2 regions of the Microlunatus ginsengisoli genome follow, and region 2 is predicted to be linked to the other one. Evidence: predicted binding sites of a transcription regulator. Region 2 holds the regulator's gene; the other holds the start of a gene.
What was found. The regulator LexA, encoded in region 2, represses DNA repair genes until DNA is damaged. The targets are predictions, from matches to a motif close to TCGAACANNTGTTCGA.
Positions count from the first base shown of each region.

Region 1: a site for LexA is predicted at 1,206-1,221, ahead of ABD747_RS26675 (DUF222 domain-containing protein). Genes of this name have one in related genera too.

Region 1 is NZ_BAABAB010000009.1:49,582-54,426, reverse strand. It holds gene ABD747_RS06600 (DEAD/DEAH box helicase) at 1-1,050, opposite strand, end outside; gene ABD747_RS26675 (DUF222 domain-containing protein) at 1,303-2,010, shown strand; gene ABD747_RS06590 (HNH endonuclease signature motif containing protein) at 2,048-2,902, shown strand; gene ABD747_RS06585 (DnaJ family domain-containing protein) at 2,844-3,230, opposite strand; gene ABD747_RS06580 (hypothetical protein) at 3,280-3,978, shown strand; gene ABD747_RS06575 (EamA family transporter) at 3,975-4,845, shown strand, end outside; gene ABD747_RS06570 (metallopeptidase family protein) at 4,844-4,845, opposite strand, start outside.
Region 2 is NZ_BAABAB010000007.1:41,889-46,733, forward strand. It holds gene ABD747_RS05315 (primary-amine oxidase) at 1-1,001, opposite strand, end outside; gene ABD747_RS05320 (serine hydrolase domain-containing protein) at 1,132-2,376, opposite strand; gene lexA (transcriptional repressor LexA) at 2,498-3,337, shown strand; gene sthA (Si-specific NAD(P)(+) transhydrogenase) at 3,339-4,784, opposite strand; gene ABD747_RS05335 (RCC1 domain-containing protein) at 4,834-4,845, opposite strand, start outside.

The DNA.
Region 1 (4,845 bases), on a different contig from region 2:
GGCGAAGAAGAGCGGGGTCCGGTAGGAGGTGAGGAAGCCGAGCACCGCCGCGCGCGGGATGTCAACGCCCTCCGACACCATCCGGACACACACCGCGAGCCGCTGCGAGCCGTGCTCGAACTGGTGGATCTTCTTGCTGGCCTTGGGATCGTCGCTGAGAATGACCACCGGCTTCTCCCGAGTGATCTTGGTGACGATGGCGGCGTACGCCCGCGCGGCGTCCTGGTCGGAGGCGAGGATGAGGCCGGCGGCATCGGGCATGCCGGTCTCCCGCAGATGGCTGACCCGGTCGTCGATCGCCGCGATCACGTGCGCCACCCAGGCGCCGGCAGGATCGAGCGCGGTCCGCCAGGCGGCGTCCTCGACCGCGCGGCTGGAGTCCTCCCCGAGGTCGGCGGCCAGCACCTCCCCGGCAGAGCTCATCCACCGGCTGGTGCCCGCGTAGGCCGCGAAGACCACCGGCCGGACCACGTCGTCGGCCAGCGCCTCGCGATAGCCGTAGGTGTAGTCGGCCTCGCTGATCACCTCACCGAGGCCGGCGTCGCGGTAGGTGACGAAAGGGATCCGCTCGTTCGGGTTGGTCCGGAACGGGGTCCCGGTGAGGCTCAGCCGCCGACGGGCCGGGTCGAACGCCTCGTAGACCGCGTCACCCCACGACAGCGAGTCGCCCGCGTGGTGGATCTCGTCGAGGATGACCAGCGTCTTCTTCGCCTCGGTCCGCCGGCGGTGCAGCAGCGGCTTCGCCGCGACCTGGGCGTACGTCGTCACGTAGCCATGCGCGTCCGGCCGCACCGGTCCGACCGCGTTGGACAGGTTGGGGTCGAGGACGAGGCCGAGCCGGACGGCGGCGTCGGCCCACTGGGTGCGCAGGTGGTCCGTCGGCGCGACCACGATGACCCGCTCGATCACCCGCGCCGCCCGCAGCCTGAGGGCGAGGGCGAGCCCGAAGGTGGTCTTTCCGGCGCCGGGGGTCGCGGTGACGAGGAAGTCGGTCGGGGCCGCGGCCTCGTACTTCTCGATGGCCTCGGCCTGCCAGGCACGGAGGGGCATCGCTGCGGTCATTCGGGGGCACCACATCTTCGGATCGGGTCGTCGACTGCTCGGCCCGCCAGTCTCTCAAGTCGCTCCGCCGTCGCAAACTCGACACGTCCGACACGCCGCACGTTCCGCGCGGGACTTGTGCACCGGGGAAGCGCTCGGTATAATCGAAGACATGTTCGATGACGATCTCGATTCGGCGCTCGGACATCGGCGCTCGGACATCGGCGCTCGGAGACATCAGCGCTCGGAGGCGGCGCGCGCCTGGCCGAGCTCGTCGCGGACACTCATGCGCTGGCCAAGCTGTACGAGTGCCGCCGGCTCGTCATTGCCGCAGCCTGGGCGGATGCGCACGCCGATCCCGACGATCGGCCGGAACGCGCGGAGGACTCCCAAACGTCGCGGCGGACTCGGGCGGAAAACGAGGGCTTCGTCCAGCCAGGCGGAGCCGGCACTCCGCGGATCGCCGAGACCTGTCCGGCCGAGCTCGGCGTGCTTCAGCAGCTGTCCGTCGGATCCGCGCGTTGTCTGATCGCGGACGCCTTGGACCTGCGACACCGCCTGCCCCGGCTGTGGTCCCGGGTCGCCGCCGGCGAGGTGCACGCCTGGAAGGCCCGGCAGGTGGCGACCCGCTCGCGACACCTGGGCTCGGTAGCAGCGGCCGAAGTGGATCGGCTTGTCTGCCACCAACTCGAGCTCGTCTCGTCGGCACGCTTCGATCGGATCCTCGATGCGGCGATGCTCCACGTGGACCCGGTCCTCTATGGCCGGCGCGCCGAGGAGTCGCGGACTCATCGTGACGTCTGGGTCGGTGAGGCGGAACGCGGCCTCCGAACGCTAATCATCCGACCGGGTGGCGGATCTGTTGGCCGACGAGGGCGACGAAGATCCGCTCGGGGGCCCCGGCGGCCGACGCCGGGTCTCACGGACAGGTCTCGTCCGGATCCGGCCCCGCGGCCCACCGGCCGATGATCCGAGCGCACGTGCCGGCACGAGCGAAGAACCGCCGGTGGATCCTTGGAGCGACGGACCCGCCGGCGATCGGCCCGCTCCGCTCGACCGGCCGGCCGGACCGGACGGTCCTGCAACCGACGACGACGCGCGACAGCCACTCCTTCGCGACGGCGGGATCGAGCTCCGGCCGGTCACGCCTGCCGAGCGGGACGCGTCCCGGCCGCGGGCGCTGATCGTCTTCCACCTCACCGAGGAGGCGCTCCGGGCTGGTCGCGGCGTCGCGCGGACCGCGGCCGGAGCGATCACCGTCGACGAGCTTCGGCAGTTCCTCACCAATACCGACGCCGAGATCACCGTCGCGCCCGTGCTCGATCCGGCGGCTGTCGCCCCGATCGATGCGTACGAGATCCCGCCGCAGCTGCGCCGCGCCGTGGACACCCGCAATCCGGCAAGCGTATTCCCGTTCGGCGGCAGCCGCCCGGGCCGAACCGACCTCGACCACACCCGGCCCTATCGACGCGGTGGGCCGCCGGGACAGACGAGCGCCGACAACCTCGGACCGCTGACCCGGAGCGAGCATCGAGCCAAGACCGTCCGGCGCTGGACCGTCCGCCAACCGGCGCCGGGAACCTACCGCTGGCGATCACCGACCGGTTGGATCGCTCTGAGCACGAATCAAGGCACCCTCATGCTCGGAGTCGGCGCGTACGCCCGCCGGCTCTGGCGCGACGCCGGCCAAGAGGTTCACCCGGTCTCGGCCATCGAGCTCACCCGCGAATTCGCCCGAACAACACCGGAAGGGCCGAGCCGCCACCGCGGCGACCGGCGCCGCGTCCCCGGCGCCACGCGCGTCAGGACCGGCGCCGCTCCCGCCACCCCTCGACCGCGGTCTCGACGTCCACCGTCTTGATGAACACCACCGGACCCTCGACCCGGCGCGCCACCGCGTCGCGGATCCGGGTGTTCAGGTCCGCCACCAGCTCCCTGACGTTCCGCTCGTCGCGCTCCTCGTCCAGCCGGTCCGGCAGCTCCTCGATCTCCTTGCGCAGCGACAGCGACGTCGGCAGTGCGCCGCGGATGTCCTCCTTCTCCAGCTTCTGCCGGATCCACCAGTTCTCGTCCTGGCGACCGTTCAGCCCCGTGATCGGCTTGCCGGCGCCGGGCAGGTTGTCGAACTCGCCGCGTTCGATCGCCTCGCGGACCTGCCGGTCCACCCACGACTCGTAACGCTCGGCCATGGCCCGAGCCTAATCACCCGCAACAGCAGCGATGAGGCACGCTGGTGGGGTGGATCCGTGGACCGTCGGCATCGTCGTCGTCATCGCCGTCGGTGTCGTCGTGATCGTGCTCGGCGCGCTGTCGGACCGGCGCAAGAACCGGCGCGCGGCCCGGGAGATGCTGTCGCCGCCCGATCGTCCGATCCCGCGGTTCGCGCCGGAGACGCCGGCGCCGCACTACCTGTCCGAGTTGCAGGCGCGCCGCCGGCCCGGCGGCGCGCGGACGACCGAGCTCTCCGCCGCCGACCGCGACGAGCTCGCCCGCCGGCTCCGCGACCCGGATACCGTCAGCCTCCCGGCCGGCATGGTCTCACCCGACTTCATCACCGACCGGACCGCCGGCTGGGCCGTGCTCGATCGGCCGTACGTCCTCGTCTGCGCCGAGCCGATCACCACCGTTCGGGAGCTCATCACGCCGCTGGAGAAGGTGCTTCCGACCGGCCGCCCGGTCGTGGTCGTCGCGCCGGGGCTCGCCGGCGACGTTCGGTCCACCCTGGAGGTGAACGCGATCCAGCAGACCATGTCCGTGCTCGCGGTCGAGGCCGCGGGCGACGTCCTCACCCGGATCGCCGGACTGGTCGACACGACGCCGATTCCCCGCGCCGATCTGCAGTCCAGCTGGGTCGGTCTGGACCGGCTCGGCGGCTGTGATCGCTGGGTGAGCACTGCGACGACGAGTTACCTCCTCGACCGCCCGGACGTCGCGTGACCGACGACCACAACGGCCGATGGGCGTACGTGTGCGTCCTCACCCCGATCATCTTCGGCACGACCTATCTGCTGACGACCCAGTTCCTGCCCCCGAACCGTCCGCTGCTGGCCGCCACCCTGCGCTCGCTGCCGACCGGCCTCGTCCTGATCATCGGCGCCAAGCGGCCGCCCCGCACTTGGTGGCCGCGGTTCGCGATCTTGTCCGTGCTGTATTGCTCCGCCTTCTTCCCGCTGTTGTTCGTCGCGGCCTATCGGCTGCCCGGCGGCGTCGCCTCGGTGATCAACTCGCTGACCCCGATCGTGGTGGTGATCTTGTCGGTTCCCCTGCTGGGCAGGCCGATCCGGCCGCTACAGATCGTCGCCGGTCTGCTCGGGGTCGCCGGTGTCGCGCTGCTGGTGCTGCGCTCCACCGCCCGGCTGGACGCGGTCGGCCTGCTGGCCATGACCATCGTCGTGATCATGTACGGGGTCGCTACCGTGCTGACCAAGCGCTGGGGCCATCCGCCGGGGATGGGGGCCGCCGGCTTCACCGGCTGGACGTTTCTGCTCGGTGGGCTGACGCTGCTGCCGTTCACGCTGGTGTTCGAGGGCCTGCCGACCAGCCTGACGACGGTGAACGTCGCCGGCATCGTCTACCTTGTCGTGATCAGCGGCATCGTCGCGTACGGCCTCTGGTTCTGGGGCCTGGAGCGGCTCCCGGCGTCCTCGGTCACCTTCCTCAGCTTGATCAATCCGGTGGTCGCCGCTGTGCTCGGCTGGATCGTGCTCGACCAGACACTGAACTCCTGGCAGCTGCTGGGCGCGATGATCGTGCTGGTGTCGGTGGTGCTGGGTCAGGACTTCGTCGCCCGCCGCCGCGTCCGTC
Region 2 (4,845 bases):
GGCTGTCCCTTGGAGTCCGGGATCACCGCATCGACGTAGACGATCTCGCCCAGGCAGTCGCAGCCCAGCTCGAGCGATGTGGTCATGTAGCCCAAGCCCCACTCGCCGATGTCGTACGCGGTCCGCCGGTAGTGGTCGTAGCCGGGATCGCGGTAGGGCACCACCATCTCCGCGAAGCTCATCCGGTAGGCGACGTCGCGGGTCTGTCCGGTGATCGGGTCGTCGAAGGCGACCTGGTAGATGACCGGGCCCTCACGGAAGTTGAAGCCGAGCCGCATCGACCAGTTCTGCCAGCGCAGCTCGTTTCCGTCCAGGGTGAACGAAGCCCCGTCGGGCTGGGTGATCTCCAGCGGCTTGAGGTCGGTCCGCGGCGCGATGCCGGTGAGTTTCGGGTCGTATTCGGCCCGGACCTCCGGCAGGCCGTAGTCGTGATGGTCCTCGATCTCGAGCAGTTCGAGGGTGTTCATGTCGACGATGATCTTGAGACCGGAGATCGGATGGGCGTAGGGATTGCCCTCGGGAGTCTCCCGCATCCACAGGTCGCACCAGCCGAGCCGGCGGTCGCGCCACTGCTCCGGCATCACCGCCCGGCCGTAGGTCCAGACATCGAACAGCACCAGGGACAGGTCGGTGATGCCGCGGGCGGCGAGCGCTGCCTTCACCTCCTCGTTCTCGTGCAGGGCGTGATCGCAGTCGTGGTACTCGTCCACGGTGAAGTTGGGACACACGCCGGGGACGTGGGTCCAGGACACCACCGCATCGGCGACCAGGTCGACCACGGCCTCGTAGACGTCGTTGGTGGCCTTCTCCCAGAGCACCGACAGCGACCGGCGCGGCACCGCGTCGCCCGGCCGCCATGCCTTGACGTCGGCCTTGGACGGCTCGGCCAGCTCGATCGAGGCGAACCGCCAGGCATCCGACACCCCCTGGTCCCGGCGCAGGACGGCCGCGGTGGCGCGGTACTCGTCCTCCGAGAGCGGATCGAGCGGGTGTGCGGACATGGGCCTGCGCCTCCTCGGCTGTCGGGAGTCAAGAAGATCACTCTGTCAATCCCGCCAGCGCCGGTCAATGACCCGACAGGCTCAATCGTCATGCCCGCCGGGCTTGCCGGCGGCGCGCTCGACCCGGCCCTCAGCCGGCCATCGAGGCCGCCAGGTCGGCGCTGATCGAGTCGAAGGCGGAGACGGTGGAGAACAGCCGCCACGCGTCCTGCGGCGTCGGCCAGCTGGACAGCTTCGCCGCCACCACCCGGGCGGCCCGGTTGACGTAGATCATCTGGCCGTGGATGCCGAGGCAGAGCAGCACCGGCCGCGAGGCGTCGGGGATCCAGAACTGGTTGCGATAGAGCCCGCCCGGCATCCGGTTGTCCCCGGGGCTCTCGGCGAAGGCGCGGACCGAGTCCGGGCCGCCGGCGAAGCTGTCCTCGATCCACCACGGCGGCACCACGCCGGCGCCGGTCAAGGACGTACCGGACCTCAAGATCATCAGCCCGAACCGGGCGATGTCGCCGAGGGTGGCGGAGATGCCGCCGTCGTACATCCCGCTGCCCTCGGAGTCGACGCCGATGTTGGCGTCGAACTCGGCCCCGATCCGGGACCAGACCAGGTCGCTCGCCACCTGGGCGAACCGCATCCCGGTGGCGGCCTCGATCACCCAGCCGAGCACGTCGGTCTCACAGCTGCGGTAGTCGAACGCCTGGCCGTGCGGCCGCGCCTGGCGCAGCGACAGCAAGAAGTCACGAAGGCTGCCCGGGACGTCGGGCGAGAGCCGCGGCGCCCAGCCGAAGGCCTGTTCGAGCACCCGGACCTCCGCCCACGGGTCGAGGTATTCCTCGGAGAACTTGATCCCCGAGCGCATGTCGAGCAGGTTCCGCACGGTAGCGCCGGCGTAGCCGCGGTCGTGGAAGGCGGGAATGTAGTAGGTCACGGGCGCCTCGACGTCGACGACGCCCTGCGCGGCCAGCGCTCCGATCACGGTGCCGACCACCGACTTGGAGACCGACATCAGCAGGTGCAGGGTGCTGGGCTCCATTCCGTTCCGATAGCGCTCGACGAGCACCGCCGGGCCCTGCTGGGGATGGTCGTGGACGACCATCCAGCCGTCGGTGTCGGTGTTGGCGATGACGTAGTCGACGTCGGCGACGCGGCCGTCGTTGCAGAGCACGGCAAGCCGATCGGGGTCGTACGTCCGACTCGGGAGCCGCGGGGCGTGCCCCGCGCCACGCGCGATCGGCACGGTCGGAAAGATCTCCGCCATGTGCTGGAAGGTCCACTCCAGCTGTCCCGCGGTCTGCCAGTTGTCCAGCGTGACGGGGAATGGTGGACGACTTGCTCCCGAACCGATCACCGCGACGTTCCCTTCACAACCTGCCTTCACGAGGCGTCAGGCTACCTGCGGTTCGGCCGCCTGTCCGGCGGCCCGGCCCGAGTGGGACTCGCCCCGACACGCCGTCGAACAGATGTTTGAATCTGTCGGTTCCGGGGTCTATGGTTCGAACATGCCTGATCGCGAGGACGCCACGAGCACCGACACGCCGCCCGTCGGTTACCAGATCACCGACGAGAAGCCCGCACCCGCGCCCGCCCGCCGGCGCGGCCGACCGAAGGCTGCCGACGTTGTCGCCCAGCTCGCCGAGCTGGGCGGTGTGACGTCGCTGCCGGACGGCCCGACCGACGCCTATGGGCTGACGCCGCGACAGCGCCGGATCCTGGAGACGATCAAGGAGACGGTGGAGCGCCGTGGCTATCCGCCGAGCATTAGGGAGATGGGCGACGCGGTCGGCCTGGCCAGCTCCTCCAGCGTGGCGCACCAGCTGAAGATGCTCGAGCAGAAGGGCTTCCTGCGCCGCGATCCCAACCGGCCGCGGGCGCTGGAGGTGTTGCTGCCCGCCGCGGTCGATGCCCCCACGGTCCGCTCCGCGAGCGACGGCGGAGACGAGACCGGCTTCGGCGACAAGGCACCGCAGCCGGTGCTGGTGCCGGTGCTCGGCCGGATCGCGGCCGGTGGTCCGATCCTGGCCGAGGAGCGGGTCGAGGACGTCTTCGCCCTCCCCCATCAGCTGGTCGGCGACGGCACGCTGTTCCTGTTGGAGGTGCGCGGCGAGTCGATGATCGACGCCGCCATCTGCGACGGCGACTGGGTAGTCGTGCGGCAGCAGTCGACCGCGGACAACGGCGACATCGTGGCCGCGCTGCTCGACGACGAGGCGACGGTGAAGACCTTCAAGCGGGCCGACGGTCACGTCTGGCTGCTGCCACACAACCCGGCCTACTCCCCCATCGACGGCGACCACGCCTCCATCCTCGGCAAGGTGGTCGCGGTCCTCAGGAAGGTCTGATTCACAGCGCGCTGGGTTCCGCCGTCGCCATCTGGGTGCGGAAGCGGGCGACGGCGCGCAGCTTGTTGGCCACGTCCAGACCCGCGACCTTGTAGGCCTCGGAAAGCGTCGGGTAGTTGAAGACGGTGTCGACCAGGTAGTCGACGGTGCCGCCGCAGCCCATGATCGCCTGGCCGATGTGGACCAGTTCGGTGGCGTTGGTGCCGAAGACGTGCACGCCTAGGATCTCGCGGGTGTCGGAGTGCACGATCAGCTTCAGCATGCCGTAGGAATCGCCAGTGATCTGGCCGCGGGCCAGCTCGCGGTAGCGGGAGATGCCCACCTCGAACGGGATCGAGTCCGAGGTCAGCTCGGCCTCCGAGCGCCCACAGTACGAGATCTCCGGGATCGTGTAGATGCCGATCGGCTGCAGCCCGCGGAGCTCGTTCGCGGGCTCGCCGAAGGCGTGCGACGCAGCCAGCCGGCCCTGGTCCATCGAGGTCGCGGCCAGCGCGGGGAACCCGATCACGTCGCCCACCGCGTAGATGTGCTCGACCGTGGTGCGGTAGTGCTCGTCGACCGCCAGCCGGCCGCGGTTGTCGGCCGCCAGCCCGCCGAGGTCGAGGTTCAGCCCGCCGGTGTTTCCCTGCCGGCCCGCTGAGTGCATGACGACCTCGGCGGCGACCCGCTTGCCCGACGCGAGGGTGGTGATCGTGCCGCGCGGGCCACTCTCGACCGAGGCGACCGTCTCGCCGAACCGGAACGACATGGAGTGGTCGCGGAGGTGGAACTTCAGCGACTCGATGATCTCGGGATCACAGAAGTCCAGCATCTGGGGACGCTTCTCCACCAGCGTCACGCGGGTGCCGAGGGCGGCGAACATCGAGGCATACTCCACCCCGATGACGCCGGCGCCGACTACCACCATCGAGTCCGGCACCCGCTCCAGACTGAGGATCTGGTCGGAGTCGAGCACCCGGATCCCGTCGAAGTCGACGTTGGCCGGCCGGGCCGGCACCGTCCCGGTGGCGATGATGATCTTGTCGGCCGTGAGCGTCCGGTGGATCGAGGTGCCCTCGACGTCGACCGACAGGGTGTGCGGGTCGATGAAGCTGGCGAAGCCGGGCAGCAGCTCGATGTGGTTGCGCAGCAGCTGGGCGCGCACCACCTCGACCTCGCGGCCCACCACGTGCTGCAGCCGGGCCAGCAGGTCGGAGATGGTGATCTCCTCCTTGACCCGGTAGCTGGCACCGTACAGATCGCGCTGCTGCATGCCGGTCAGGTAGAGGACCGCCTCGCGCAGGGTCTTCGACGGGATCGTGCCGGTGTTCACGCAGACGCCGCCGACCATGGACTTGCTGTCGATCACGCAGACCTTGTAGCCGAGCTTGGCGGCCATGATCGCGGCCTTCTGACCGCCCGGCCCGGATCCGATCACCGCCAGGTCGAAATCGTACGAGTGCTCCATACGCGCAGACTTCCACACCATTGTTACGAGGGCTAGCGTCGGCGAGCGATCATCGCGTCGC